Regions from separate parts of the Wenzhouxiangella sp. XN24 genome, predicted to be linked through region 4. Evidence: predicted binding sites of a transcription regulator. Region 4 holds the regulator's gene; each other region holds the start of a gene.

The links. The regulator sigma-54, encoded in region 4, starts transcription at its own class of promoters, with help from an activator protein. The targets are predictions, from matches to a motif close to TGGCANGNTNCNTGCTT.
Region 1: G6032_RS13515 (TorF family putative porin) is a predicted target of sigma-54. The motif match lies at 3,273-3,289, and genes of this name have one in related genera.
Region 2: G6032_RS07290 (PEP-CTERM sorting domain-containing protein) is a predicted target of sigma-54. The motif match lies at 5,368-5,384, and genes of this name have one in related genera.
Region 3: G6032_RS11855 (DUF4168 domain-containing protein) is a predicted target of sigma-54. The motif match lies at 4,387-4,403, and genes of this name have one in related genera.

The regions. Positions count from the first base shown of each region.
Region 1 is NZ_JAAMFG010000036.1:303,293-310,651, reverse strand. It holds gene G6032_RS13540 (phosphoribosylanthranilate isomerase) at 1-542, shown strand, start outside; gene trpB (tryptophan synthase subunit beta) at 539-1,789, shown strand; gene trpA (tryptophan synthase subunit alpha) at 1,786-2,553, shown strand; gene G6032_RS13525 (hypothetical protein) at 2,593-2,868, shown strand; gene G6032_RS13520 (accessory factor UbiK family protein) at 2,903-3,157, opposite strand; gene G6032_RS13515 (TorF family putative porin) at 3,349-3,978, shown strand; gene G6032_RS13510 (P-II family nitrogen regulator) at 3,984-4,322, shown strand; gene G6032_RS13505 (ammonium transporter) at 4,350-5,591, shown strand; gene glnK (P-II family nitrogen regulator) at 5,792-6,130, shown strand; gene G6032_RS13495 (DUF4124 domain-containing protein) at 6,144-6,575, shown strand; gene speA (biosynthetic arginine decarboxylase) at 6,757-7,359, shown strand, end outside.
Region 2 is NZ_JAAMFG010000030.1:228,467-235,825, forward strand. It holds gene G6032_RS07265 (hypothetical protein) at 578-1,003, opposite strand; gene G6032_RS07270 (hypothetical protein) at 1,436-1,837, opposite strand; gene G6032_RS07275 (hypothetical protein) at 2,042-2,635, opposite strand; gene G6032_RS07280 (hypothetical protein) at 2,937-3,512, opposite strand; gene G6032_RS07290 (PEP-CTERM sorting domain-containing protein) at 5,438-6,049, shown strand; one part of gene G6032_RS07295 (IS3 family transposase) at 6,238-7,058, opposite strand; one part of gene G6032_RS07295 (IS3 family transposase) at 7,058-7,313, opposite strand.
Region 3 is NZ_JAAMFG010000035.1:195,329-202,687, reverse strand. It holds gene G6032_RS11875 (hypothetical protein) at 1-413, shown strand, start outside; gene G6032_RS11870 (lysophospholipid acyltransferase family protein) at 410-1,246, opposite strand; gene G6032_RS15725 (HAMP domain-containing sensor histidine kinase) at 1,375-2,823, shown strand; gene G6032_RS11860 (sigma-54 dependent transcriptional regulator) at 2,810-4,282, shown strand; gene G6032_RS11855 (DUF4168 domain-containing protein) at 4,436-4,825, shown strand; gene G6032_RS11850 (GNAT family N-acyltransferase) at 4,962-5,789, opposite strand; gene G6032_RS11845 (AbrB/MazE/SpoVT family DNA-binding domain-containing protein) at 6,013-6,249, shown strand; gene G6032_RS11840 (winged helix-turn-helix domain-containing protein) at 6,315-7,359, shown strand, end outside.
Region 4 is NZ_JAAMFG010000021.1:200,430-207,788, forward strand. It holds gene sulP (sulfate permease) at 1-495, opposite strand, end outside; gene G6032_RS02295 (peroxiredoxin) at 625-1,158, opposite strand; gene rapZ (RNase adapter RapZ) at 1,210-2,118, opposite strand; gene G6032_RS02305 (PTS sugar transporter subunit IIA) at 2,135-2,614, opposite strand; gene raiA (ribosome-associated translation inhibitor RaiA) at 2,644-2,961, opposite strand; gene G6032_RS02315 (RNA polymerase factor sigma-54) at 3,084-4,544, opposite strand; gene lptB (LPS export ABC transporter ATP-binding protein) at 4,555-5,280, opposite strand; gene G6032_RS02325 (LptA/OstA family protein) at 5,277-6,008, opposite strand; gene lptC (LPS export ABC transporter periplasmic protein LptC) at 5,989-6,543, opposite strand; gene G6032_RS02335 (HAD-IIIA family hydrolase) at 6,545-7,033, opposite strand; gene G6032_RS02340 (KpsF/GutQ family sugar-phosphate isomerase) at 7,033-7,359, opposite strand, start outside.

The sequences.
Region 1 (7,359 bases), on a different contig from region 4:
CCGGCGCGGATGCAGCCGGCTTCGTTTTTTCGCCGTCACCTCGCCAGGTCACGCCCGCCGCCGCGCGCGCGCTGGCCGCCGGGCTGCCGTCGGGGATTCGCAGGGTGGCGGTGTTCCGCCATCCGCCGCCGGGCTTCATTGCGAAAGTGCTGCAGGAATTTCCCGCCGACTGGGTCCAGAGCGACGCGGTGGACCTGCCGGGCGTCGACCTCGGCGGAGCGGAGGCGGTCCCCGTGTTCCGCTCCGGCGCACCGCTGCCGGACCTGTTGCCGGAACTGCTGTTGTTCGAGGGCCCCGACAGCGGCGCCGGGCAGGTCGCCGACTGGCAGACGGCCGCCGGACTGGCGCGCGGTACGCAGGTCATTCTCGCGGGCGGCCTGCGGCCCGACAACGTCGCGGCGGCGCTGGAGCAGGTCCGGCCATGGGGTGTGGACGTCTCCAGCGGGGTCGAATCGGCCCCGGGCATCAAGGATCCCGCCCGGGTCGCAGCCTTCGTCGCCGCGGCGCGCGGCCACCATTCGTTACAGGAGCACAGCACATGAATCGCACCGCCAGCCAGGCCGAAGCCGCGCCGTCCGATCTCGAGGCGCTGCTCGACGGCCGCCTGCCCGACGCCCGCGGGCGTTTCGGTCCCTGGGGCGGGCGTTACGTTCCGGAGACGCTGGTGCCCGCCCTGGACCGGTTGCAGGAGGGGATTGCGCAACACCTGCATTCGGCCGAGTTCCAGGGGTGCCTCGGCGCCGAGCTGCGCGACTGGGTCGGCCGGCCCACGGGGCTCACTTTCGCGCCGCGGCTGTCGGCCGCGTGGGGCGCCGAGCTGTGGCTGAAGCGCGAGGATCTCGCGCACACTGGTGCGCACAAGATCAACAACGCGCTCGGCCAGGCGATGCTCGCCAAGATGCTCGGCGCGAAACGTATCGTCGCCGAGACCGGGGCGGGGCAGCACGGCGTCGCATCGGCGGCGGCCTGCGCGCGCATCGGCCTGCCCTGCGTCGTCTACATGGGCGAGATCGACTGCGAACGCCAGGCGCTGAACGTGGACCGCATGCGGCGGCTCGGCGCGGAAGTCGTGCCCGTCACGAGCGGCGACCGGACGCTGCGGGCGGCGATCGACGAGGCGCTGCGCGACTGGGTCTCCGATCCCGAGGGAACCTACTACCTGCTCGGTTCGGTGGTCGGTCCGCATCCCTATCCCTACCTCGTCCGCGAACTGCAGGCGGTGATCGGCCGCGAGGCGCGCGCGCAGGTCATCGAGCGGGCCGGGGGGCTGCCCGACATGGTCGTCGCCTGCGTCGGCGGCGGCAGCAACGCCATCGGGCTGTTCCACGGCTTCCTCGGCGATCCCTCCGTGGAAATCATCGGTGTCGAGGCGGGCGGCCACGGCACCGCGCTCGGCGAGAACGCGGCCACCATCAGTTTCGGCCGCCCCGGCGTCCTGCACGGCACCTACTCCCTGCTGCTGTCCGACGACGACGGCCAGGTCTACGAGACCGACAGCGTGTCCGCCGGCCTCGATTACCCCGGGGTCGGGCCGGAGCATGCTTTTCTCGCCACCATCGGCCGGGTGCGCTACGAGTACGCCGACGACACGGAGTCGCTCGCCGCGCTCGACGAGTGTTGCGAGCTCGAGGGGATCCTGCCGGCGCTGGAAACGGCCCATGCCTTCGCCGGCGCCCGGCGCTGGGCGCGCGCGAACCCGGGAAAGCGGATCCTGCTCGGCCTCTCGGGCCGGGGCGACAAGGACATGCCGACGCTGGCGCGCTTTCCGAAGCAGAGGGCCGCGCAATGATCCCGCACGAGCGCATCAGCGCCGCGATCCGTGCCGCGGGTGAGGACGGCCGCACGGCGCTGGTCGCCTTCATGACGGCGGGCTACCCGGACAAGGCATTGTTCCGCACCACGCTCGCGGAACTCGCCGGGGCCGCCGACGTGGTCGAGGTCGGCGTGCCGTTCACCGACCCCATGGCGGATGGGCTCACCATCCAGCGCGCCAGCCAGGGTGCGATCGCCCAGGGCGTGACCCTCTCGTGGATTCTCGACGAGATCGCCGCGATGGATCCGCCGCCGGCGGCGCCGGTGGTGCTCATGAGCTACCTCAACCCGCTGCTGGCGATGGGGTATGAGCGGCTTGCCGCGCGGGCCATCGACAGCGGCGTCGCCGGCTTCATCGTCCCGGACCTGCCGCTCGACGAGAGCGGGCCGCTGGATGCCGCGCTCGCGGCGCGTGGCCTCGCCCTGATCCACCTGGTCAGCCCGGTGACGCCTCCGGAACGGGTCGCGGCCGCGGCGCAGGCGAGCCGCGGCTTCCTCTACGCGGTGAACGTCACGGGCATCACCGGGGGGAAGAAGGCGGCCGACGGCGATCTCAAGGCATACCTCGGGCGGGTCGTGGCGGCCTCCCCGGTGCCGGTGTGCGCCGGCTTCGGCATTCGCAGCGCGGCGCAGGTGGCGGATCTCGGCCAGGTCGTCCCGGGCGTGATCGTCGGTTCCGCGCTCGTCGAGGCACTGGAGCAGGGCATCTCGCCTGCTGCCTTTCTCGCCACGCTGGCATAGAATCGTTCCACCGCTTTGCTCGATGCACCCGCCGAACGCATGAACCCGATCAGCAATCTGCAGGCGAGACTCGAGGCCCAGGGGTACTGGGTCGCCACGCGCCTGTTGGCGCCGGGCACGATCTTCGATGCCTACTGTCCCTGCGAAACGAGGATCGAGGCGGTGTTCTCCGGGCAGATGCGGATCGTGATCGACGGCCGGTCGCGGCTGATGGGTCCGGGCGACTGGGTGGAGATTCCAGCGGGCGCCATGGTGTCCGCCGAGATCATCGGCGAAGAGCCGGTGCTCGACCTCGAGGCGACGCTGCACGCCTGAGGGCTTTTCCGGATCCGGACCCCGGGACGACCGGCTAATCCTCCTGGCGCGTCTCTTCCAGCGCCGCCAGCCGCGCGGACAGCGATTCGACTTTTTCCCGCGTGCGCTTCAGCACCGCGGCCTGCACGTCGAATTCCTCCCGCGTCACCAGGTCCAGCCGCGACAGGCCCGCCTGCAGGACCGCGCGGAAGTTCTGCTCGGCGTCTTCGCGCAGGGTCTTCAGCCCGCCCGGCAGCGCATCCGCCAGCCGGCGGGCGAGTTCATCGATATTCAGCGTTTTGTTGTCCATCGGCCTTCCTCACGCCCCCGGATGGGGCAGTCAGCGATGCTGCTATGCGCCATGACGGTGCGCAGACGAGCCCTCCAGCGGCAGAAAAATACCTAAGTGCTTGTTTGCACGAGGCTGGCACGCATCGTGCTATGCACAATAAACCGAGGCTCAGCGGCCCGGATTCTGCAATTCACTCGGAGGATAAAAACATGGGTCGATCCCGTTACCTGCTCGTCGCCCTGGGCCTGGCGGCCAGTTCAACCGCAGTCGCCGGAGATTTTAGCGCGAACGTCGGCATGATGTCCGACTACATATTCCGCGGCGTCAAGCAAAGCGACGCCTCAGCCTACGCCGGGCTCGATTACGAGCACGAGAGCGGCTTCTATGCCGGAACCTGGGGCGCCGACGTCGGCCAGGGAATGGAGTACGACTTGTACGGCGGTTTCGGCGGCTCGGTCGGCGACTTCAGCTACGGCATCGGTTACACCGGCTACTTCTACACCGACGACTTCGACGATTCCTACCAGGAGATCAACCTGACGGCCGGCTACAGCTTCTTCAGCCTGGAGTACACCGTCGGCACCTACGACAACTTCGACGGCCCCGAGCTCGATTACACCTTCGTCGCCGGCACGGTCGAGTACGAGGGTTTCTACGGCACCTACGGCACCTGGTCGCAGGACTTCGACGGCGATTACGTCGAGCTCGGCTACGGCGCCGAGGTGTCCGGCTTCGATCTCGGCGTCGCCGCTATCTTCAGTGACAGCGACCTGTCGGCTACGGGCTCGAGCGAGACTTCGCTGGTGTTCTCCATCGGCAAGTCCTTCGACCTGCGGTGAGCGGCATGAAACTCGTCACCGCAATCATCAAGCCGTTCAAGCTGGATGACGTCCGCCAGGCGCTCGCCGACGTGGGCGTCAAGGGCGTCACCGTGACCGAGGTGAAAGGCTTCGGCCGGCAGCGCGGCCACACGGAGCTCTATCGGGGCGCCGAGTACGTCGTCGATTTCCTGCCGAAGATGAAAGTCGAAGTCGCCATCGACGACGACCTTCTCGAGCAGGTCGTCGAGGTCATCAGCAATACGGCCCGTACCGGGAAGATCGGCGACGGCAAGATCTTCATCATGCCGCTGGAACAGGTGATCCGGATTCGCACGGGCGAAACCGGCCCTGAAGCCGTCTGAGCAGGGGGAAAGAACGTGGAAAAACTCATGGAACTCAGCTATGCGCTGGACACCTTCTACTTCCTGATGTCGGGCGTGCTGGTCATGTGGATGGCCGCCGGCTTCACCATGCTCGAGGCCGGCCTCGTCCGCGCCAAGAACACGGCGGAGATCCTGACCAAGAACGTGGGCCTGTATTCGATCGCCTGCATCATGTACATGCTGGCCGGCTACGGGATCATGTACGGCGACGGCACGGGGATCTTCCCGGGCTTCGGCATGCTGGGCACGGCCGACAACGCCGTGGCCGACGTCGTGGCAGGCGGGGATGACGCGCCCTACTACTCCAACCTCTCGGACTTCTTCTTCCAGGTGGTGTTCGTGGCGACCGCCATGTCCATCGTCTCGGGCGCGGTCGCGGAGCGGATGAAGCTGTGGGCCTTCCTCGGCTTCGCCGTGGTGATGACGGCCGTCATCTACCCGGTGCAGGGCTACTGGACCTGGGGCGGCGGCTTCCTCGGCGAGACCTTCGGCTACTCCGACTACGCGGGCTCAGGCATCGTGCACCTTGCCGGTGCGGCTGCGGCGCTCGCAGGGGTCCTGGTGCTCGGCGCGCGCAAGGGCAAATACGGCGCCAAGGGAGAGGTTCACGCGATTCCCGGCGCCAACCTGCCCCTGGCGACGCTCGGCACCTTCATCCTGTGGATGGGCTGGTTCGGCTTCAACGGCGGCTCCGAGCTCAAGGTGTCCGACGTGGGCTCCGCCAACAACGTGGCCCTGGTGTTCACCAACACCAACCTGGCTGCGGCGGCCGGTCTCGTCGGGGCGCTGATCCTCGCCAAGCTGTGGTTCGGCAAGGCCGACCTGACGATGGCGCTGAACGGCGCGCTCGCCGGGCTCGTGTCGATCACGGCGGATCCGCTGTCGCCCTCGCCGCTGCTGGCGATCTTCATCGGTCTCGTCGGCGGCCTGCTGGTGGTCGGCTCCATCGTCATGCTGGATCGCAAACTGCGCATCGACGACCCGGTGGGGGCCATCTCGGTCCACGGCACCGCCGGCATCTGGGGCGTGCTCGCCGTGCTGTTGTCCAACGGGGACGCCACGCTGAGCGGGCAGCTCATCGGCCTGGCCGTCATCTTCTCCTGGGTGTTCTTCGCCAGCCTGCTGGTGTGGTTCGTCCTGAAGACGGTGATGGGTATCCGGGTCTCGGAGCAGGAGGAATACGAGGGCGTAGACCTGCACGAGTGCGGCCTCGAGGCCTATCCGGAGTTCACCAAGTCCGGCGATTGATGCCGGAATGCTGACGCGACGCCGTGAGCGTCGCCTGGCGGCCGGGGGCGGGAAAACCGTCTCCGGCCGCTTCTTTTGCGGTCTCCACAGTCATGCCGGCGCAATGCTAGACTGCCCGCAGGCCGGGCCCGGCAGCACTGATCGCGCCCGCCGGCCCCAGCCGCCATGCCGATCGCATGGCCAGAATCCGGAGAAGCGAAATGAAAATGGTTTCTGCGATCATCAAGCCTTTCAAGCTGGACGACGTCCGCGAGGCGCTTGCGGAGGTCGGCGTGCAGGGCATTACTGTGACCGAGGTCAAGGGTTTCGGGCGCCAGAAGGGCCACACTGAGCTTTATCGAGGCGCCGAATACGTGGTGGATTTCCTGCCCAAGGTGAAACTCGAGCTGGCGGTGGCCGACGACACGCTGGAGCGCGTCATCGAGACCATCGTCAACACGGCCCGTACCGGCAAGATCGGTGACGGCAAGATTTTCGTCTACGAGCTCGAACAGGCGATCCGGATCCGCACCGGCGAGACCGACGAGAAGGCGCTCTAGGGAGTCAACCGACATGAGATTCCTCTCCATCATGCTGCTGGCCGCGCTGCTTGCCACGCCGGCGCTGGCGAACGAGGTCTATCGGACCGTGGACGACCGCGGGGTCGTGGTCTTCAGCGATCGACCCCTGTCGTCCGCCTCGGTGCGCGTCACCGTGGAGACGAAGGCGCCGGCCGCCGGAGAGCCCCAGTCGGTGGCGAGTGCGGATCCGCAGCGCGACGAGGATGCCGCCCGCGAGCGCGGCTTGCAGGCGGCCCGCGCAGAGCAGGCCGAGATCAGGGCCGAAGCCTGTCGCCAGGCCCGTGCGGCCGTGGCCACCTACGAGACGTCCCCGCGGCTCTACGAATCGCTGCCCGACGGCGGCCGGCGGTATCTCAGCGACGAGGAAATGGCCGCGGCCCGCCAGCAGGCGCGGCAGGCCGTCGCAGACTACTGCGTCGATTAGCGCCCGCGCGCCCGCGCGGTTGCTCCCTTAACGCCCGCTGCCGCCTCACCCGGCGTGATCCGGCGCGGCCCGCGCCGCAGCCGGTCCGCTATCCCTTCGAACCGCTTGCGTTCACGGCGGGTGCGCTATACTTCGCGACCTTTTCACCCCCTAGATCGGCAAGCCGGGGAGGCCATTGCGAATGAGCCAGGAACAGATCGAAGCCAATCGCAGGCTGTACGGCATCGCGCGCTGGAGCGACGGCTATTTCGACATCGGCGAGCGCGGCCGGCTGGTCGTGCGGCCGTTCCGCAACGGGGCTGCGATCGATGTCGTCGATCTCGTGCGGCGTGCCCGTCTTGCCGGCCTGGCCGCCCCGATCCTGTTCCGTTTCACGGATATCCTCCGCGACCGCCTGGATCGCCTGCACAACGCCTTTCGCAAGGCGATGACCGCCCGCGAGTACGAGAGTCGCTACCGGGTGGTCTACCCGATCAAGGTCAACCAGCAGCGCAGCGTGGTGGACACGCTGGTCAGTCACGGCGGCGCGCGCGTCGGCCTCGAAACCGGCAGCAAGCCGGAGTTGATGGCCGTGCTCGGCGTGTCGCCGCCGGGCGGGATGATCGTCTGCAACGGTTACAAGGACCACGAGTACCTGGAGCTGGCGCTCATCGCGCAACGCCTCGGTCACGAGGTGTACATCGTTGTCGAAAAACTCTCCGAGCTCGACCGCATCATCCAGCTGGCGCGCGAGTTCGAGCTCGAGCCCCGACTCGGGGTGCGCCTGCGCCTGTCCAGCGTCGGC
Region 2 (7,359 bases), on a different contig from region 4:
CTTGCTCCACCGGATACGTTGAGCAAGGCAGGTGTTGGCATTTCTTCTTGGTATTTGTCCGCACACGCCCTGCGAACGACATCCAGACTCTGTTGATTTGCCGTTCCCGATAACATGTCGAGAACGCAGTCATGAAACGTGGTCCGAACGGCTGGGGGCCCACATCCGTAAACAGCTGTCAGCGTCAAGCCCAAGAGCCATTTGGCCTTTGTCAATTTACTCCGCGCAAACAGCATTTCTCGATACTCAATTCCCTAAGAAGCGATGGCCCAAAGCAGAGCATGCCACACCACAAGCCTCTGCGTGACAAACCTGCGTTCTGCTACCTCTTAGCCGACCTCCCGCGAACGGAAAGGGACCTAGATTGGGCGCTCATGACCCTCAGAACGACGGCCCCAGGGCAAGAGATTCAACTGCCCCGATTTTTCAGGAGACAGTTCTGTTTGCGTGGCCACCAGTGCCATGCTCGCGGGCCCGGCACAGCAGGGGTGATGGGGCGACACCCGGCGCGAGAGCGGGCCGGAGATTTTCTCAATGGCGTGGGTCCGGCAGGGCTCCCTGACGAAATACCCTTTCACTAACGCCAGCTCCACTGATGATTCCAGCTGACGAATTTTGGATTCTGCTCTAGCCACCTGAACATATAGCGCTCGCATTCCTGTCGAAGCGCCTTATCAGACAGTCGAGGATCGATACTGACCACATAGAACTCAAACGCTGTCGCGCCAAATTCTTTCGCTGTCTCAGCAATAGGTATGGTGCGTCGAAGTTGTTCCGGGGACGCCGAGCCTTTCCACATGCTGTTGAACCAACGGATGTCGTGGCGGATCTTGGTGCGGATGCTTCTACCGGTCTCGCCAATCCTGACACCAAACTTTGGCCAGTGGATTTCCGCGTAGATGCCTGGCACTGCCGGGAGCTGGTCTACCAACACACCGCCATCCGGCCGCCAATCGACGTTGAGTTGGATGCCCTCGAAGTCAACTTTGGATTCAGTGACCATTCTGTAGATCGATCCCGATATCGCAACTATGGCCAAACTGTTCTCATTGATCGACCAACACGCCCAGTCCTGAACCAAGAGCTCACAATTCAGCGTAGGTTCCAGATCGGCTTGAGTTCGGCGATGACTTCACTACGACGAGCTCTCGCGGTTTGGCCTTCGAGGACCCAAAGCCAAATTTCCTCGCCCTGTTTCAGCAGGTCAGTGATTCTTCGATGAATCCGCGCGTTCGAGGTTTCCCCGGACCGGGAATGTATGAAATCTCCAACCCTCGGACCAAAGTGGGTCGTGCTGGCCACCAGGAGCGGCGCACCAGCTGCGAGCAGAATTAAACCGGGGGCACCTCGGAGCCTAAACGGTAGGTCAAAGCTGGCCTCGCCGAGAACATCAAGATACCAGAACCCTATATGAACGAACCCAAACTCTTTGTGGCTAGGCACTTGTCTGCACCCGCATCTGTCGAAATGACTTACCCTCCTTAGGCTCGGAACGAAGCCGCCCCATGATTTTCTGGTACGTTGCCAGGGCCAATTCAAAGTAGGTTTGCTCTGCCCCCTTGGGCTTCGCCGCGATGGCAACGTGCCACATGAAGTGAGGAGTCCATTTGTTTGGAATCACCTCCGCCAGCCCCCTTTGCAATCGCCCAAACTCGGCTGCACTGTATTGGTACTCTCTAGCGGTAACATAGAGCAAATTGTAATGTGGCAGCACTCGGGTGTTCTCGAGGGGATCTTCCTCAAATACTCCACACCGATTCCCATCAGCGCGCTTGACATAGTAGATCGGTGCCACCGGAATTTTGGCGAACACGCATGCGGCGCCGATTGCATGCATTGCGGGTCCGATTAGCATCGATTCCTTCGCTGGGTCCAATCCTGCATTAGCTGCATATAGCCCATATGAGCTTATTCGACGAGCTAATACATTGGCCTCGAGAATCGGCAAAATCGTTAGTGCTAGTTCACGAGCTGTGGCCATTTCGTCTGTGCACTCCTTTCATCATCTAGGGGCATTGATAAGAGCGGCGTTGTTCCAGGCCTACCTTCCGACCCGTGGCCGTTCACGCTGAATCGCGGTCATCCATCGCCCTTCATGTAAGAACTCGACGTGCGACCACCAGGGCTGCGGGCAAGAACCATCGATGTGGAAGCGACTTTCTTTCCCTCTGTTCCAGCTTTCTCTGCGCCTGGTCTTCACCCATTCCTCGACGGACTGGAATGTCTCATTGCCGTGCATGACCACGTGCTTATCTGCAGTACCTTGGAAGATGCCGAGGAACATGTATCCGGGCAAGTCCGGTCCACTCCAGTGATGGCGGATGATGCAGGGAGAGGGCAATCTATCCAACGCCAGCAGCTTCACCGTGGAGTAGTAGCTGGCCTCAACGTGGTCCGATACGCTCGGATCGCCAATCGCCCTCAGGAACTCGGCTCTGTACCCGGGTCCAAGTTCATCGATCTGCTTCAGGGTCCAGTGCCCGTAAAGCCAGGACGCCATTTCTGACGCGATCGGGTATACGGTAGTGCCCATCATGTTGAGCGCTTGCCTTGCCTCGTCAGGGCTTACGCCGCCCTCCTTCCATCGTTCGATTCGCTGTTCGCTTCCTGCAAACCATTCAGGTCCTAAACACATCACCTGGATCCTCCGTGAATAACAAACCAGTTGGCATCTCTATGGCCGGCGTACTCGCTTGTGCCGGTGGCCGGCAGTGATCACGGTCCCGCCTTTTTCGACGAGATAGCAGGACAGCTTGTCGCCGAATCGTCGGATGGGCTCTCGGCCATATGCCCGCTCCAAGCGACGTTTTGCTTGTTTGTCGAAGTACCGGATTGTGCATCCCCTGTTATCTGGAATCTCGGCGCCGAATTGGAAGAGCCAGTCGACCATGAGACGGGGAATCGCTCTTTGCTGAGCTCTCGAATGAGCGTGCTCGCTAAGCATTGCTAGCCCTCCTTTGTACGGTCCGCCCGCGTCCGCGCAGTGACTGGAAGGTGGCCTCGATGTCGGCGATTAGCTCCTCTGTGTAATGAAGTTCGTTCGGATAAAACTCATCGCACATGGTTTCCTTGTACTCTTCGATGCTTTCGACCCCGAGCCAACCTATCACCGCAGCCAAGAGCTCATCCTCGCCGCAGAACTTCATTGAAGCTCGGGGTTGGTTCAGAACAATTGCGTAAGGCAAGACCCTGTAAGTGACGAATTGCAGTATTGCGTTGAGGAGGTGGTCACGCGGTACTCGCTTCTCTTTACAGAGGGAATCGATCTCATCCACCAGCTCTGATGGGAGAGTGATCGTTACCTGCTTCCAAACCTGATCGAACAACGATGCACTGGCACGGAGATACTTTTCCCCGGCAACATCGTTGCCCCAGTCTTGAGACCGAATCTCGGCCAGTTCAGCTGGCAACACCTTCGCCAAATAGGTATCCCGCCGCAGCCCAACAAGATTGATAAGCCGATCGAACAGGTCCCAATGAAGCGAGTACAACTTGACAGTGATCTTTTTCATGGCTGCTCCAATCCGTTCGCCGACATTATTACGCCATTTGGCGTGTTCTGGCAAGTCTTATCCGCGACAGGAGCAATTGGCCACCCAAGTTCGGACGGTTCGGCCCCTTTTTCGGGCGCTCTCGGACCGACCTCCTGCCAGGTTCGGGCGGGCCAGTCGGGCGGCGTCGCTAAGCCCTTGAGCGGCATGCACCAGGGGACCCACGATCCCCTGGTTTCTGGCGGCAGGTTCGGACGGCGTTTCGGAACCCGGTTCGGGCGAGAGAATCCGGCTGATGCCGCCGGTGGAAAACCCCTTACCTTTCTTCTAATTATCTAACAAAAACAAGCACTTGTACCCGGTGCTCATAATCCCTTGGTTCCAGGTTCGAGTCCTGGCGGGCCCACCAAGCTTTTCAACGGGTTGGGGTTTTATGCCGGGAGGCGAAGGGATTGGAATCCCTTGGTTTGGGGCATAGCCCGAGCGGGGACCCTGGGACGCTGGGACCGTTCCAAAAGAAAAGCCCCGCAACAGGAGGGGCTCTCCGGGACCATGGCGGGCTATTAGGCCTTCTTGCGTCTACTCGCGAAACCCATGCCAATCAGTCCAACGCCCAAGAGTGCGAAGGTACCCGGCTCTGGAACTGTGGCGACCGATAGCGATCCGGCGTTTCGAGATTCGGCGTAGGTTGGGTCGCAGGGATCAGTCAACCCTGACTCAACACAGTAATAACTACGCGCGGACTCGCCGAACGTCGGCCCAACAAAAAACCGCATTTGATAATTCCCGCCGACGACATAGGTGGGCCCCCGCACCTGCATGCTAAACCCAGTGAGATTGCCCAAGGCATCCGTGGTTGCGGCACTTCTGTGCAAGAAATAGTCACTACTGGAATCGTCTACTGTCGTCAGTCCATCAGAAATCGTCCAATCGAGGACGGGCACGTTGGCCCCACCGAGGTTTGGTGCTAAATCGACAGTAAACCTTGCAGAAATTCCTGTAACGCCTGTGGGCATCCTTGGCCCGAAGAAAGTAAATGGCGCGCCTTCATATACATAGGTAATTGGGGCAGCGTTTACCGCCATAGGCGACAACAAGACCGCGAGTACGCCGAGACAACAAATCCCTTTTCGGTTCATTCGACCATTCCTTTTTGTTGCGCCATGGACTAATGGGCATTGATAAGTGCAAATTCCTTGCCATAGAAGTCGATTTACTTGAAAACAATACGTTACGCGATCGCTTGATCCCATATGCGGGCTGTTGGAACCACAAATGTAAAATCTTTCGACGCGACATCGCTGTTTGTAAAAGGTCTAGTGTTGCCGGCTTGATCAGAACATGAACTACGTGTGCCGGATCAACCTGAAAGGCCAGTCATGATCCTCATGGACTCTTTGGGATTACGGCGAGAGGTGAAGGGATTGGAATCCCTTGGTGTGAGGCGCAGGCGCTAGGGACGCTCACCCAACGAGCCGCCACAATGCCACTATCTCCGGGTTGCTTTCGTCACCTTGTCTCGCACGAAACAACCAAGTCCTGTTGAAAGGCCCAAGTTCTAATTTCCAGTTGGCTGTTTAGGAACCGAGCGCGCCGGATTTCACCCGTCCGCTCCATCTTGAGACCCGGCATTGGCCAAATGCTCTCGGTTCGAGTTAGTGGTCCGGCCAGTTCAGAACTCAACGCGTCTTTCTACTAAGCGGAACGCTTAGTGCGATCTCCAGCTGCTCTGTTGCTCCCCCTTTCATGCATGGTCGGCCCAAGGGATACGATCAATCTTCGCTTGTCGATGATCTTTACATGGCGCGATGCAGCACCGCTATATAGGGTCTCGAACAACCACATAACGTTCTGTTTTAATTAGATAGCCCTCGATTGGCCCCAATATTGCATAATTTGTTTTTGGAAGCCTCGGAGCACCGTTGGCTAATTGGAAGGGATTCACGATGAAAACAATGGTTGTGGGATTATTGGCTTTAGGATTCGCGGCGTCGTCTGTTCGGGCTGCGCCGTTGCTGTTTGAGGACTTCGAAGTTCAGGGACAGATCACCAACTCGATAACCCTCGCTGGCGTGACCTCGACGTTCACCGACGATTTCAACTTCGGACTCAACGATGGTCGGGCGTCACTGGCTGATGGCTCGGTTGAAGCTGAGTCAGCGTTTGCTGGCACCAGCGCCTTTGCCGGGTTCGATTCGTTCAACCTGGTTGGTGTTTCAGAAGCGACAGGAGGCGCAGAAGCGCGGACTAGCTCAGGCTGGCTCATTAGCTTTGTTGCAGCTACTCCGCTGCAGCTACTCTTTGACTGGGATATTACCAATGCCAGTTTGTCTTTTGGCGTTACTCGAAACGGTGAATTCATCGGGGATCTGCTCGATAGCGTGCTGTTCCAGACCGGTGATATCGCAGCTATCGACGTGGGTGGCGTCACTTTCCCACCATTTGGTATCCAACAGTTCAGTTGGACCGCTACAGCGGTTCCAGAGCCCAGCACCCTCGCCCTCCTCGGCCTGGGCTTGGTCGGCATGGGCGTGCGCAGACGCATCAAGGCCAGCTAAACAGCGAAGTGCCCAATCAAGAAAGCCACCTCGGGGATGCTCGGGGTGGCTTTTTCTTTGGGATGCCTGGCGGTGGCGACCATGCTGTCATGGGCTTAGGCGGGTTATGGCGGGAGGCGAAGGGATTGGAATCCCCTTTGACCGTACCCCTTGAACCAAGCCGGCCTTGATGTGGGAAATTGAGCATATCAGGCGGCTTCGCGGGCAAACACTGCCGGGGGCTTTCTGCCCAGAGAGCGATGCGGTCTGACGTGGTTGTAATGGGTGCGCCAGTCTTCGATCGTCGCACGAGCATCCGCCAGCGTGGCGAACCAGTGCAGGTCCAGGCAGTACTTACGGAACTTGGCGTTGAAGCTCTCGACGAAGGCGTTCTGGGTCGGTTTGCCGGGCTGGATGAAGTGCAGCTTGACCCCACGCTCTTTTGCCCAGAAGAACATGGCTTTGCTGGTCAGCTCAGGACCGTTGTCCATGACGATCTGCCTGGCCAGGGGGCGGGATCGAGCTAACTGATCCAGTTCTCGAGCCAGGCGCTCGCCGCCGATTGAGAAGTCGACGATCTGTAGTACGCACTCACGGCTGAAGTCATCGACGACGTTAAACACGCGGAACCGTCGGCCATTGGCCAGCTGGTCCGAGACGAAGTCCACGGACCAGCGCTCGTTGATGCGACTCGGCAGCGCTAACGGAACCCGAGGGCGCGTGAGCTTCTTGCGGCGCTTCGTGCGGACCTGCAGGCCCTCTTCTCGATATACCCGATAGGTCCGCTTCGGGTTCACCACCAGGCCCTCCGTCTTGAGCATGTCATGCAGTGTCGGATAGCCATAACGTGGATAGCGTTCGGCCAGCGTCTTCAGACGTGTCCTTAGCGCGGCATCGTCCCGGCCCTTGAGCGGGCTCCAGGCCGCCGAGCGGCTAAAGCCGACCAGGCGGCAGGCGCGGCGTTCACTAAAGCGGCGACTCTTCAGGTGATCCACGGCCCGGCGCCGCTGCGCAGCCGTCACCATTTTCCCTGGACCAACTCCTTCAACGCTGCCTTGTCGAGCTCCGCTTCGGCCAGCAGGCGCTTCAGCTTGCTGTTCTCGGCTTGCAGATCTCGCAGCCGCCGGGCCTCGGACACCTCCATGCCCCCGTACTTGGCTTTCCAGCGGTAGATCGTGTTCTCGGCGATGCCATGTCGCCGCGACAGATCCTTGGCCGGCGCACCCGCCTCGTGCTCCTTCAGGATGGCAATGATCTTCTCTTCGCTGTAGCGCTTGCGTTTCATCTCGGGACCTCCCTACGGTCAAAATACCGGGAAATCCCACATCACG
Region 3 (7,359 bases), on a different contig from region 4:
TCATCGACTTCGGCCCGGAGCCCGGCACGCCCGGCGACCCGGCCTACTGGCACTACCAGCCCGAACTGCACGGCCCGAACGCGCCGCCGCGCGCCAACCGGGCCGACAATGCGCCTGCGAGCCCGGCGGCCGAGGCGCCAGGCGCTGATGCCGCCGCACCGAACCCGGCTGCGTCGTCGGCCGGGCAGCCTGGCATTCCCGCGGCACCGCCTGCTTTGCCCGCGCCGCCGCCGCCGAGCGCCGCACCGCCCGCACCCGTCTCCGAAACGATGTTCAACGACGCCATCCGCCGGGCCGTCGCCTCGGGCGAGATCGATCGCGCATTGCGGCTGCTCGAGGAAGCGGAACGCCTCGGCTCACAGAGTGCGCGCCCGGCGTTCATCGACGCCCTGGAGGGCCGAGAAGAGAACTAGCTCGCGGTTTCCGGCGCCGGTTCGGGCGCGGCCTCGAGCCGCGCCAGGCCGGCGTGCATGAGGGTGACGCGGTACTCGAGCGCCCGGGCCAGCGTCTTGCGGTGCGTCGCCTCGACGGCATGCCCGCTGGCGACGCGCACCGAGAACCCCGGCAGGCACACCAGCCTCCAGACATGCGGCAACAGTGACTGGCCTCCCGACCATGCGAGCGCCAGGCCGGTATCTACGTCCGGTACGTCGGTTTCGTAGACCAGTGCCGCGGGCCACACGGGGTGGCCGTCGCGCGCCGGCAGGCTGAGCAGTCCCGAGCGAAACGGCAGGATGCGCTCCCCCGTACCGGTCGTTCCCTCGGGAAAGAACACCACGAGATCGCCGTCCTCCAGGGCACGCGCCATGCCGTCGAGGGTGACGTTCGCGTCACGGCCCTTGTTGCCCCGGTTCACGAACAGGGTTCCGCCCTTGCGCGCCAGGAAACCGATCACCGGCCAGTGCGCGATCTCGCTCTTGGAGACGAAACGACAGCCCGTCAACGACATCAGCACGGGGATGTCGAGATAGCCGGTGTGATTGGTGATCAGGAACCCCGGCCCGGCCGGCAGCTCGCCCTGCAGATCCACGCGGCCTCCCAAAACCCGGCACATGGATCCCGCCCAGCGGCGCGACACGCCGCGGCGCAGCCGCGCCCGCCCGGCGCGATCCCACGGCCAGAGCGCCACCAGCCCCCAGCCGAGCACGTAGAAGAGGGTCACCAGCACCAGGCCGAGCATGCGCACGATCGCCCTCAACAGGCCGAACGGGCCGACGGGCACGCGTGCATAACGAGGCTTGTTCACGGGCGGCGCAACACTCACGGCGGCATCGTGACAGCGAGGCCCGGCCGCCGCAAGCGCAACCCGCTCCAGGGGGCCAATTTCGCACATGTGCAATAATTACCCATCCGTTCAGCCACATTCGGAGTCTCGTGGGCTTCCCTAATCTTCGCACCGCAACCGTCGCACTGGTCGTCCTGCCCTGCCTGCTGGCGACCGCCTTGATCGGCTGGGCCACCCTGCGCGGCCTCGAGGAACGCTACAGCACGCGCATGCAGGAAGACCTCGAGCTGATCGCGCGGACCCTGCGCCTGCCGCTCAGCCGGGCCCTCGCCGCAGATCGCCCGGGACTGATCCAGGAAACCATCGAGTCGACCATCGGCATGGACCAGGTCTACGCCGTCCATGTCTATGGCCGGCAGGGGCAGCAGGTCGCGGGCATCGGCCGGCGCCGCGCCGCCGTGCCCACCGCGGAAGCCGTCGAGCTCGCCGGGCAACGCGAGCGCCAGGAGGGCTCCGCCGACCTCGGCGAGGAGACGCTCGAGTCGGTGTTTCAGCCGCTCACCGACGAAGGCGGGCGCATTGCCGGCCTGCTGCAGGTCACCCGCCACAGCAGCGCGGTGCAGGCCTACCTCGACCGCGCGCGCGCCATCGCGCTGCTGGCGATCGGACTGGCCGGGCTGCTGCTCACCGGGGTGATCGTCCTCGGCCACCATTTCGGCATCGGGCGCCACCTGATCCGGCTGGAAGGCGGCATGCGCCGCATCCGGGAGGGCGACCTGGAGCACCGCCTGGCGATTGCGGGCGCTGCGGAATTCCGCGACCTGGCGCGCGGCATCAACCGCATGCTCGACGGCATCACCGCTTCGCAGCGCGAGATCGAGCGCCGCCGCGAAACCGAGCAACTGCTCCGCGAGCGCCTGCACCGCGCAGAGAAGATGGCGGCCATCGGCCGGCTCGCCGGCGGCATCGCGCACGAGCTGGGCTCCCCGCTGTCCACCCTGTACGGCCGTACGCAACAATTGCTGCGCCGGCCCGCGATGGACGACACCCAGCGAGCCGCGCTGGAGGATATCGGCGACAACGCCCTGCGCATCGAAAAGACGATCCGCCAGCTGATGGACTTCGGCCGCAGCAACCCGCTGAACCGCGTTACCCTGGATCTCTCCGACCTGCTGCACCGGCTCGCCGCCGATGCACGGGCGCTGTCCCCGGAGGGCGTCGAGATCGAGGTGGACTGTGACCCGCGGATCCGCATAGCGGCCGACCCGCTGCGCATCGAGCAGGCGTTGCGCAACCTGGTGGACAACGCCGCCCAGGCGGCCCGCACGCGGCTGCGGATTTCCGCTGACGCGGACGCGCAGCACGTACGCATCCACGTGGCGGACGACGGCCCGGGCGTCCCCGCGGAATCCAGGGACCTGGTCTTCGATCCCTTCTACACGACCAAGCCGGTCGGCCAGGGCACCGGGCTGGGACTCAGCGTCGCCAGCGCGGCCGCCGAAGATCACGACGGCCACCTCGGCCTCGACGACGATGTGCTGGGGGGCGCCCGTTTCACCCTGACCCTGCCGCGGGAGACAGCCGATGAAAACGCATGAGGAAATGCCGGCGCGCATTCTCGTCGTCGAGGATGATGCAGGGCTGCGCGAACTGCTGCGCAACGAACTCGAGGATGCCGGATACCGACTCGACACGGCGGCCGACTGTGCGGCCGCCCGCAAGCTCATCGCGAGCGGCCGGCCGGACCTGGTGGTCAGCGACCTGCGCCTGCCCGGCGACAGCGGACGCGAGTTGCTCGAGCATTGTCGGAGCATGGAGGCGCCGCCCGGATTCATCATGATCACCGCGTTCGGCACCGTCGAGCAGGCCGTGGCCGCCCTCAAGGCCGGCGCCGACGATTTCCTCACCAAGCCGCTGCGCCTCGACCACCTGCGCCTGGCCGTAGCGCGCGTCCTGGAGGCGCGTGCCTTGCGGCTACAGCTGTCACGATTCCGCAGCCTGCTGGCCGACGGCGATTTCCACGGCATGATCGGGCGCAGCGCCCCCATGCGCCACCTGTTCGCCGCCATCCGGCAGATCGCCCCGCTCAACGGCCCCGTGGTGATCACCGGAGAAAGCGGCGTCGGCAAGGAGCTCGTCGCCCGTGCGCTGCATGCCGAGAGTCGCCGCGCCGACGAGCCGTTCGTGCCGGTGAACTGTGCGGCGATGCCGGCGGAGCTGATGGAGAGCGAACTATTCGGCCACGCGAAGGGCGCGTTCACCGGCGCCGTACAGCAACGTGCCGGGCTGTTCGTCGAGGCCGATGGCGGCACGCTGCTGCTCGACGAGATCGGCGAGATGCCGCTGGATACGCAAGCCAAGCTGTTGCGGGTGCTCGAAAACGGGAGCATCCGTCCCCTCGGGGCCGACCGCGAGATCCGTGTCGACGTGCGCCTGGTTGCCGCGACCAACCGCAACCTGGAGGCGGAGGTCGCCGCGGGGCGCTTCCGCAAGGACCTGTTCTTTCGTCTCGAGACCTTTCCGCTCGTGGTGCCCCCGCTGCGCGACCGCGGCGATGACGTCGACCTTCTTGCCGCGCGGTTCGTGGCGCGGTTCGCGGCGCTCGCCGGCCGCCCGGCGCCGACACTCACCGAGGCGTCGCTGGCGCTGCTCAACGCCTACCCGTTCCCGGGTAACGTGCGCGAGCTTGCCAATGCACTGGAGCGGGCCACGGCATTCTGCGACGGACGGGAGTTGCGGCCCGCGCATCTGCCGGAACGCATACGCCGGCGACGCCCGTCGAGCGCCCTCGCCGACGAGCCCAGGCGCGACCCCGTGAACGGCCTGGCCGACGGACCCGCGCACGACCCCGCGAGCGGCGCCCTGTCGGCGAGTGATGCGCTGCACGATGGCGCTTTCCCGCTGCTCGAAGGCAACGAGCCGGTTCCGCTGGCGGCCCTGGAGCGCCGCTATATCCGCTGGGTGCTGGATCGTGTCGGCGGCAACAAGCGGCGCGCCGCGGAACTGCTGGGGATCGGCCGGCGCACGCTGTATCGACGGCTCGACGAGGGCGTGTAGCGTTTCGGCGCATGGGCCGCGATCCGTGCCAGGTTGACACGCCGGGCGTGCTGCGTGGCTTTGCCGATCCGCGTGAGCCCCTGCGCAGAGCGCCTCCCGGGAACTGGCACGACCCTTGCTCCTCTCCAGTGACCAACCATGAAAGGAGCATTTATGAAACATCGCAGCACCCAGGCTGTCGCCCTCGCCGCAGCCATCGGACTCGGCGCCGCCCTCAGCGCAGCGCCCGCCTTCGCGCAGGACTACCAGCAGGACACCTCCCCGCAGGCGTCGGCGCCGGACGTGAGCAGCGAGAAACTCGACAAGTTCGTGGACGCCCTGGCGGAAATCAGCGTGATTCGCGAAGCCGCCGCGGTCGAACTCGAGGCTGCGGAAGACATGGAGCAGGCGCAGAAACTCCAGCAGGAAGCGCAAGCCGAGATGATCGACGCAGTCGAGACCGCGGGGTTGACGGTCGAGGAATACAACCAGATCGCCACGGTGATGGGATCCGACCCGGAACTCGCCGAACGCGTCCGTACCCAGCTCGAGGAACGCAGCTAGTCAGCTAGCCGGCGGGCGAGATCGGGAGGCACCGGTCGGGACCGGGACGGACCGCCAGGAAGCGGTCGGCCTCCAACCGACGCGACTTCCCGATTTCACGGGACCAGGGTCCGTGCTGCGAGGCACGGGCCCTTTTTCATGCGCTTTGCGGCAGGGCGGGCACCGGCAGGTCACGAAAGAACATCGTGCGCGTGCGCGGCGCGAGGCGCTCGAGATCGAGCAGCACCAGGAAATCGATCGTGCCGAACGCGGCATCGATGGCCGGCGGACCGCACACTTCCGCGCCGAGCTTGAGGTAGCTCTGGAACAGCGGCGGCAGTTCGTTGCGTCCCGGCGGGCGCCGCGGCCAGCCGGGGATGTCGCAACTCATGCCGCTTTGCGGCGCGACCGAGTAATCGCGGCTGACGAAGCCCTCGCGTTTCAGCTGCTGCCACACGCTCATGCCGGTCACGGCGTCGCGCGTCGGCAGCGAGCAACAGCCGAACAGGTAGCGATGGCCGTTCCACAGCAGGTACGCCGCAATGCCGCGCCACAGCAGGTTGATGACCCGGCCGTTGCGATGCTCTGCAGCGACGCAGGCGCGGCCGATCTCAACGGCATCGCGCAGCATGGTCCGCGGCAGCCGACACAAGTCGAACTCCGCCTCGGCGTAAAAGCCGGCGTAGCCCTCCGCCATCGTGCCCGTCTGTAAGCGGTAACTGCCGACCACAGCGCCGCTGGACACGTGCTCGATGACGATGTGATGGAAGAGCTCGTCCCACGGATCGGCATCCAGGCCGGTGGCCCAGTTAGCCTCGAGCCCTTCCCCGAGCTCGCGATTGAACACCTCGAAACGCAATCGCTGCACGCGCTCGAGATCGGCCGGCGTGCGACCGAAGCGCAGTCGATACGAACCGGCGGTCCGGTCGAGCGGCGGCAGTCTTTCCGGTGAGACGGGGTAATGAGTAGCGGCCGTGGCGAACATGGCAAACCCGCAACATGAGCCTGCCGCGCACCCTAAGGCGCGCGCGTGACGGGTTGGTGACGGGGAAATTGCCGTTTCGTGCCAGGGTCAGACCTGTGCGGCCGAAAGGCACTCCGGTCCTCGGTTTCTCGATGAATTACCGGAATTGGGCGGATGGGCCGGGGAATGCTGACAACGGATACTGCACCTGTCAGCCGACGCGACACGAACCAGGAGGGTCATCATGCACACCGTCGTCATCACTTCCGGTTTCGACATCAGGATTCCGCAACAGGCGCGCGAGGCGCTCGGGCTGAAGCCCGGCCAGAGACTGAGGGTCGCGGCCTATTCGGGGCGCATCGAACTGGTGCCGGTCAAGCCCGCGATCGAGTGTCCAGGATTGTTCGGCGACGGGCTGGACCAGTCCGACACGCCGGGGCGGGGCGGTCCCGGTCCAGGCGAGGAACCGCGTTTTGCGTGAGGCTGTGCTCGGCATAAAATGCCGGCATGGTGGGAGGCGATCGGTTTCGGCTGGGGGATTGCGAGGTGGCGCCCGCAGACGGGACCGTGCTCGCGCCGCACGGCACGCAGCGCATCGGGCCGCGCGCCATGGCGCTGCTCTCGGTCCTGGCCGCGCGGCCGGGCAAGGTGTTCAGCCGCGAAGAGCTGATGAAGGAAGTCTGGTCGGGCCTCATCGTATCGGACGAAACGCTGTCCCGCTGCATCTCCGATCTGCGCCAGGCCCTGGGCGATAACCCGAGAGAACCACGGTACATCGAGACCCTGTCCCGGCGTGGTTACCGCCTGCTCGAAGCCCCGCAACCGCTCGAGGCTCAGCCTGCGGTCGAGGGCCCGGAACCGCTCGAGGCTCAGCCTGCCCCCGAGGGACCGCACCCGCTCGAGACACTACCACCGCTCGAGACCCAGACACTGCCAACCGAGGTCGACGGCCCGGGCGCGAACGCCGGATCCGGCCTCGCCGTGCCTGCGCCTGCTGCGACTCGACCCGGCCGCCTGCGGCCCTGGCAGGCCGCAGCCGTCGCGCTCGCCCTGGTCGCGGCCATCGCAGCCTGGGTGATCGCAGCCCGGCTGCCCGAGGCCGACCCGCCAACCGCAGCGGTGCCCCTGGCGGAAAACGGCCTCGCGGTACTGCCCTTCGCCAACTTCAGCGACGATTCCGAGCTGGAATATTTCAGCGACGGGCTCACAGAGGAGCTGCTCAATCGCCTGGTCGCGATCGACGCACTGGCGGTCGTGGCGCGCACCTCGTCGTTCGCCTTCAAGGGCGTCAACCGCGATGTGCGCGATATCGGCCGGACGCTCGGCGTGAGCTACGTGCTCGAGGGCAGCGTGCGCCGCCAGGACGAGCAGGTGCGCATCACGGCGCAGCTGATCGATGTGCGCAACGGTTTTCATCTTTTCAGCCGCGTCTATGAGCGCCCCTTCGCGGATGTCTTCGCCATCCAGGAACAGGTGGCGCTGGACGTGGGGGCCGCGCTGGAGCCGCGCCTCGCCGGGATCCTCGGCGGCATCACGCCCGTCGGCCAGGAGACCTCGCCCGAGGCGATGGACGCCTATCTTCTCGGCAAGC
Region 4 (7,359 bases):
TGGCTGCAGGCCCGAGGGCAACTCGATGCCGGCGAAGTGACGCAGCTGGTCGGCCATGATGACGATGGCCGCGCCGCTGGAAAAACCGGTCAGCACGGGCTGGCTGAGCAGGTTGGCAAACACGCCGAGCTTGATGATGCCCATGGCGAGCAGGATCAGGCCCGACAAGGCGGACAGGATGACCGCGCCCGCGACCGGGTCGATGCCCGCCCCGGCACCCGCCATGGCGGCGGCCACCATGATCGCCGCGATCGACGTCGGGCCGATGGAAAGGTCGCGGCTGGTGCCGAGCAGGGCGTAGAGCACCGCCGGCAGAATCGATGCGTACAGGCCGACGACCGGCGGCAGACCCGCGATCATCGCGTAGGCCAGGCCCTGGGGCACGAGCAACACGGTCGTGATGGCGCCGGCAAAAATATCCGCCGCCAGGTCCTTCCGGGTGGTCAGGCGCACCCAGTGGACGATGGGAAAAAATTTCAGGATTCCGGAGGGCACGGGCGGCAGCCTGGCAAGTGCAGGCATGCACGATAGTTAAACGCGCGGCGGGGGGTCAAGCGCGATGCCGCGGAAAGGCGTCCCGGGGTGCGCCACACCGAGTCCGTGCCGGGCCGCGGCGGGGTTGAATCAGCCCCCGCCGCTGAGCGCGACGATGTCGCTCAGGACTTCCTCCGAGTGCTTGTTCACATCGACCTTCTCGTAGTGGCGCGCCACGACGCCGTCCGGCGAAATGAGAAAAGTCTGGCGGCTGGCGAGCTTGACGAGCCCGAAGTTGCGCAATACGCCGTATCGCTCGGCGGTGGCGCCGCCAGTGTCTGCAAGCAGCGTGAAGGGCAGGCCGTGCTTGGCGGCAAACGCCTCGTGTGTCTCGACGTCATCCAGGCTGATGCCGACGATTTCCGCGCCGTTGTTGCGGAAGGCGAAGATGTTGTCGCGGAACTCGCAAGCCTGCGTCGTGCAGCCGGGCGTATCGTCTTTCGGATAGAAGTACAGCACCAGCCACTTGCCGCTGTAATCCGCCAGGCGGCGGACCTCCCCTTCCTGGTCGGGCAACGCGAAATCCGGGGCCGGCGATCCCTCGGCCGGCGAACCCTGCGCCACGGGCGATACGAGCGTCGCGCAAAGCAGCAGCGCAAGGGCGAAAGACGGCAGTCGGTTCATGATCTTGTCCTGTTTCGAAGGAGCAGGTACGAGGTTTCGCGCGACGCGATGCTACGGATTCCGCGAACCCGGCGCCATCGCACTCCTGGCCAGCCGTTCCAGCCCGGTGTGCCGCACCGTCACGCCGGGAAACTCGTCCTGGAAACGTTCGGCGAGGCGTTCGGCCAGGTACACGGAGCGGTGGCGTCCGCCGGTGCAGCCGATCGCCACGGTCAGGTAACTGCGGTTCGCCGCTTCGATGTGGCCCAGCCAGGTGCCCAGGAACCGCGTGATGTCATCCAGGTAGGCCTGGACTTCGGCGCGGGCCGCGAGGAAATCGACCACGCCGGCCTCGCGCCCGGTCAGGGCGCGCAGGGCCGGTTCCCAGTAGGGATTCGGCAGGAAGCGGGCATCGAAGACGAAGTCCGCGTCCTTGGGAATGCCCTGGCGGAAGCCGAAGGACTCGAACTGCAGCGAGACCTGGTTGCGCGGTTGCTTTGCCACCCGGTCGCGCACCAGGTCGCGGAGCTCGTGGACGCTCATCGTGCTCGTGTCCAGCACGAAGTCCGCCGACTCGGCCAGCGGTGCGAGCAGGTTCTGTTCGAAGCGGATCGCTTCGGCCAGCGTCCGGTCGCCGTCGTCGTCGGGGGTGTGGGGATGCCGGCGCCGCGTATCCAGGTAGCGTTGGACGAGCACGGGCTCGGAGGCATGCAGGAACACCAGCTGGCAGTGGATCCCCCGTTCGCGCAGATCGGCCAGGAGCCTGCGGGTCACCGGCAGGTCCTCGGGGCGGGGCCGCGTATCCAGGCCGATGGCCAGCCGGTTGAACTTGGCATCGTCGCCTTCGACCAGTTCGGTGACCACCATCGAGAGGATCCGCGCCGGCACGTTGTCGAGCGTGTACCACTCGAGATCCTCGAGCATGGCCAGCGCAACGCTTTTGCCGGAACCCGACAGGCCGCTGACGATCACGAGTTCCATCGTCAGCGCCCGCTGGTCATGACGCGGCGGCCCGTCGCGCAGGGTCCGGCGCGGTCAGCAGTTCGTAGATCGCCCGGCTCGAAGTGGCGCCCCGCAGGGCGGTCGCCAGCGTGCGGTCGGCAAACGCGGTCGCCACCAGCGAGACTTCCTCGTGATGGCAGCCGGCATTGTCCGCCGGCGCAGGCACGAGCAGGCCGAAGATCAGGTCGACGGGTTCGCGGTCGGGCATGTCGAAATCCACCGGGCGCGACAGCTTCAGGAAAGCCCCGATCGGCTCTTCGAGATCGGGCAGCCGTCCATGGGGGATCGCGATGCCGTTCTCGATGGCCGTGCAACCGAGTTTTTCCCGCTTGATGAGGCTCTGGAACACATCGCCCTGGTCGATATCGGTCGCGGAGGACAGCAGTTCGCTGAGCACGTCCAGCGCGTGTTTCTTGCTGCGGGCTTCGACGTTGCAGAGCACGCGGCCGGGCAGCAGGAGGGATTGGAAGGTCATGGGGGCACCGGGGTGGAGGGGGCGTGGACTCAGGCGCTGCGCGGGCGCCCGGCCCCGTTGTGGTGATCCGTCAGCTTGTCCTTGTGGCGACGAACCTGGCGGTCGAGGCGGTCGATCATGCCGTCGATCGCGGCATACATGTCTTCTTCCACCGCGGCCGCATGCAGGGTGTCGCCCGCGACGCGCAGCGTGGCTTCGGCCTGGTGACGGAGCTTCTCGACGGTGAGGACGCAATGGACATCGATCAGGTTGTCAAAATGCCGGACGACCTTGTCCATCTTGCTATGCACGTAATCGCGCAACGGCTCGGTGATATCGACGTGGTGACCGGTCAAGTTGATCTGCATGATGGACTCCTTCGGAGTGTTGGAACCGTCCTGGACGGCGGCTCTTGTTTCAATCCTATTCTAGTGGCTGGCTTGCTACGCTGGCTAGGGAGGGTTTTTCGCCGTGGAAAGCGGTTTTCGACCTAGCGGATGGTCACGCGCCGGCGTTCGTTCGATGACGGAAATCCCATGGATTCCCGATACTTGGCGACTGTGCGGCGCGCCACTTCGATACCTTCCTGCACGAGTGCACGGGTGAGGGCGCTGTCGGACAGGGGCTTGGCGGGGTCCTCTTCGGCAATGAGCTTGCGGATCCGGGCACGGATGGCCGTGGACGAAATGCTCTCCCCGTCGCTGCCGGATACCTGGCTGGAGAAGAAGTACCTGAATTCGTAGACCCCCCGCGGCGTATGCATATATTTGCCGGTCGTGGCGCGGGACACGGTCGATTCGTGCAGCTCGAGCGCGTCGGCGATCTCGCGCAGCACCAGGGGCCGCATGCCTTCCTCGCCACGTTCGAGGAATTGTTCCTGGTGGGAGACGATGGCGCGCGCCACGCGGATGAGCGTCTCGTTGCGGATTTCCAGGCTCTTCACCAGCCAGCGGGCTTCCTGCAGCTGGGTCCGCAGCGTCGAATACTCGCCCCCCCGGCCCAGGCTGCCCGCATAGGCTGCGTTCACCCGGAGCCGGGGGGCGATGGCCGGGTTGACGTCGACCCGCCAGCCCGACTCGTCGCGCCGCACAAAAACGTCCGGGACGATGTACTCCGGCGGACGGGTGTCGGCCGCGCCGCCGGGGCGCGGGTTGAGCGAGCGCAGCAAGGCCACTGCATGTTCGAGCTGTTCCACGCTGCACCCAAGGCGCCGGCGTATGGTTGCGTAATCCTGCTCACCGAGCTCCACGAGGCATTCGGAGGCCAGGCGGCGCACCAGTTCCAGGTCCGGGGTGTCCGGTGCGAACGGCGCGAGCTGCAGCAACAGGCACTCCGAGAGGTCGCGCGCGCCGACGCCGAGCGGGTCGAAGCGTTGCACACAGGCCAGCACGCGCTCGACCTCGTCCACGTCGGTGACCAGTTCGGGCGCGAGATTGGTGCAGATGTCCTCGAGGCTTTCCGTCAGGTAACCGTCGTCGTCGATCGCATCGACCAGCATCGTGGCGATGTATTTCCGGTCGCCCTCGGGGAAGGCGACATCCAGCTGTGCGATCAGGTGGTCGCGCAGGGAGCTGCCGCTGACGTCAGCGTAATCCCGCTGGTCTTCGCCGTCGCCGCGACCCTGCCCCGAGCCGCTGTAACCCGAGCCGAAATCCGACACGTCGGCGTAGGACACATCGTCATCGAACCGTTCCGGCGTGTCCGTGCCGCTCTCGGCGGACTGCGCCGCAGGCGTTTCCCGCAATGCATCCGAGGGCGTTTTCTGCTCGCCCTTGGCCGGGGCCAGTTCCAGGCCGTCGTCCATCTCGAGCATGACATTCTTCTCGAGCGCCTCGCGGAGTTCGGCCTGCAGATCGAGCACCGGCAGCTGCAGCAGCCGGATGGCCATCTGCAGCTGGGGCGTGAGCGTCAGCTGCTGGCCGAGTTTGAGTTGTAGCGATTGCTTCATCATCGAACGGTCATCACAGGCGGAAGTGCTCGCCGAGGTAGACCTCGCGAACCTGCCGGTTGGCCAGTATCTCATCTGCAGTGCCGGACGCGATGACCTCGCCGGCGTTGAGGATGAAAGCGCGGCCGCAAATACCGAGTGTTTCCCGCACGTTATGATCCGTGATCAGCACACCGATGCCCCGGTCGCGCAGCTGCCCGATGATGCGCTGGATGTCGATGACGGAGATCGGGTCGACGCCGGCGAACGGCTCGTCCAGCAGGATGAAAGCGGGCTCGGCGGCCAGCGCGCGGGCAATCTCGACCCGGCGGCGCTCACCCCCGGAAAGGCTCAGGCCCTTGCCGTCGCGGATATGGCCGATATTGAGTTCCTCGAGCAGCTCTTCCAGTGCCTGTCGCCGACCGAGCGTGTCGAGGTCCTTGCGTGTCTGGAGCACGCCGAGCACGTTCTGTTCCACCGTCAGCCCACGAAACACCGAGGCCTCCTGGGGCAGGTAGCCGACGCCGAGGCGCGCCCGGCGATGCATCGGCAAGGCCGTGAGTTCGGTGTCGTCGAGCAGGATGCGGCCGCTGTCGCAGGGCACGAGCCCGACGATCATGTAAAACGCCGTGGTCTTCCCGGCGCCATTCGGCCCGAGCAGTCCCACCACCTCGCCGCTCGAGATGGACAGCGACAGGTCGCGCACCACCTGCCGCGAGCGATAGCGCTTGGAGATGCCCTCGGCGCGCAGCGTTCTCATGGCGCACTCGTCCCGTCGGGCGGCGGTTCGTCGGGCGGCGGTTCGTCGGGATCCCCGGACGCCTCGCCGGGAACATCGTCGCCCGGCGTTTCCTCCGCGTCGCCCGGCGGCGTGATGATGATCCGGACGCGTTCGCTGCCTTCATCGTCGGCGCTGGCGATGAGCCGGTCTTCGGCGATGCGGTAGAGCAATCGGCCACCGCTGACTTCGCGCAGGCCGTCCCGCAACGCCGCCTGCCCCGACAGCTCCAGGATGCCTTCGGAGAGGTCGTAGGTGATGCGATTGGCCGTACCCCGCACCACCCGCGGCTCAGGCTCGGGCAGCGTTCGCGTGAAGCGTGCCGGCGCGCCTTCGGCGGTGGCCGCAGCGAGACGATGATCTATGAAGCTCGCCGTGGCGCGCTCCGATTCGATTTCGCCCATCGGGCTGCTGATACGGACGTCGCCGCGGAACAGCCAGCTGCCGTCGGAAAAGTCGAGATCGCGCGATTCCGCGACGTCGGCCGAGATCACCATGTCGCCCTGCTGAATGCGCACTTGCTGGAATACCAGGCGCTCGTTGCGGCGATCGAAGTCCGACGAGGCCGCTTCGAGATTGATTTCCTCCTGCTGGGCGAGCGCGGCAGGCACGCCGAACACCGCCAGCGCGGCTGCCAGCGTTGCCGCGAGGGCGCCCGCGGGCGTCGGCGCGATGGGCCGGCGGCGGGAATCAGGGGAGGAAGCGACCATGGACCTCGGATTGTAACTGCAGCCGCTCCTCCAGCAAGTAAGCGACCATGCCGACGGCCGTGACCTGCTGCGGCCCGACCGTCAGTTCCACCGGGGCGTCGGTGCGCGCGATGTTGGCGGGGATGTCGATCCGCAGCCGCTCGGTGGTCAGCGATGTCGAGTCGTGGTCGCTGGACTCGCTGAGCACATTGACGCCGCCGAAGAGCTGCAGCTGGTCCTGGTCCGCGGACAGCACGCCTTCCGGCGCGGTCAGCAGCCACGGATTCGGGGAGTAGACGTTGTACTCCACCCGGACGTCGTTCAGCAGGGTCGGTCCGTCGAGAGAACGCTGACGGATTTCCTGCGCGATCAGGCGGTACTGCGGCAGGCCGTCAGGGCCCGCAGTCGTTATCTGCGCTTCGGTCATGTAGAAGCCGTCGCCGGCCGGAGTCTCCTCGATCTGGGCGGGCGCCTCCGTGAAGCGCTGGTTGAGCCACCATGCACCCATGGCCAGGCCGGCGAGCAGCACGAACCAGATCCGTCCGCCGCCGCGCACCTCAGCGCGCCCCGAGCAGGAATTCGCAGAACTCCCGCACGGCGCCGCGGCCGCCCGGCTGCGTCGCGACCCAGGTGCTGGCGGCGCGCACCTCGGCGTGCGCATCCGCAACGGAGCCCGGCAGCCCGACCATGCGCATGGCGCCGAGATCCGGCGTGTCATCGCCGAGATAGGCGGTATGCAGCGGCTCGATACCGAGCTCATCGAGCAGTTGCGACAGGACCGTTCCCTTGTCTTCGCGGCCCTGGATGACGCGCGTCACGCCCAGTTCCGCCATGCGCTGGTCGACTGCGGGCGAGGCGCGGCCGGAAATGATGGCGACCTCGATGCCGGCGCGCAGCAGGCCCTTGACGCCGACACCGTCGCGCACGCTGAAGGCCTTGTACTCGACGCCGTCGCTGCCGATCCAGATCCGCCCGTCCGTGAATACGCCGTCGACATCGAACACCACGAGGCGGATCCCGGCGGCGATTGCGTGCGGTGCGGCCATCACATCACGCCTGCCTGGAGCAGGTCATGCACGTTGAAGGCGCCGACCAGCCGGTCGTCGTCATCCACCACCAGCAGGGCGGTGATCGCGTAGGTCTCCATCAGGCGGACCGCCTCGGCCGCCAGCATGTCGCCGTGCACCGTCTTCACGTTGCGGGTCATCACGGCCTCGATGGGCGTGGTCGTCAGTTCCCGCCGGGTGTCCAGCGTGCGGCGCAGGTCGCCGTCGGTGTAGATGCCGAGGACGCGGTCCTCCCCGTCCACCACGGCGGTCATGCCGAGCCCCTTGCTCGAGACTTCGAACAGGCCCTCCGAAACCATCAGGCC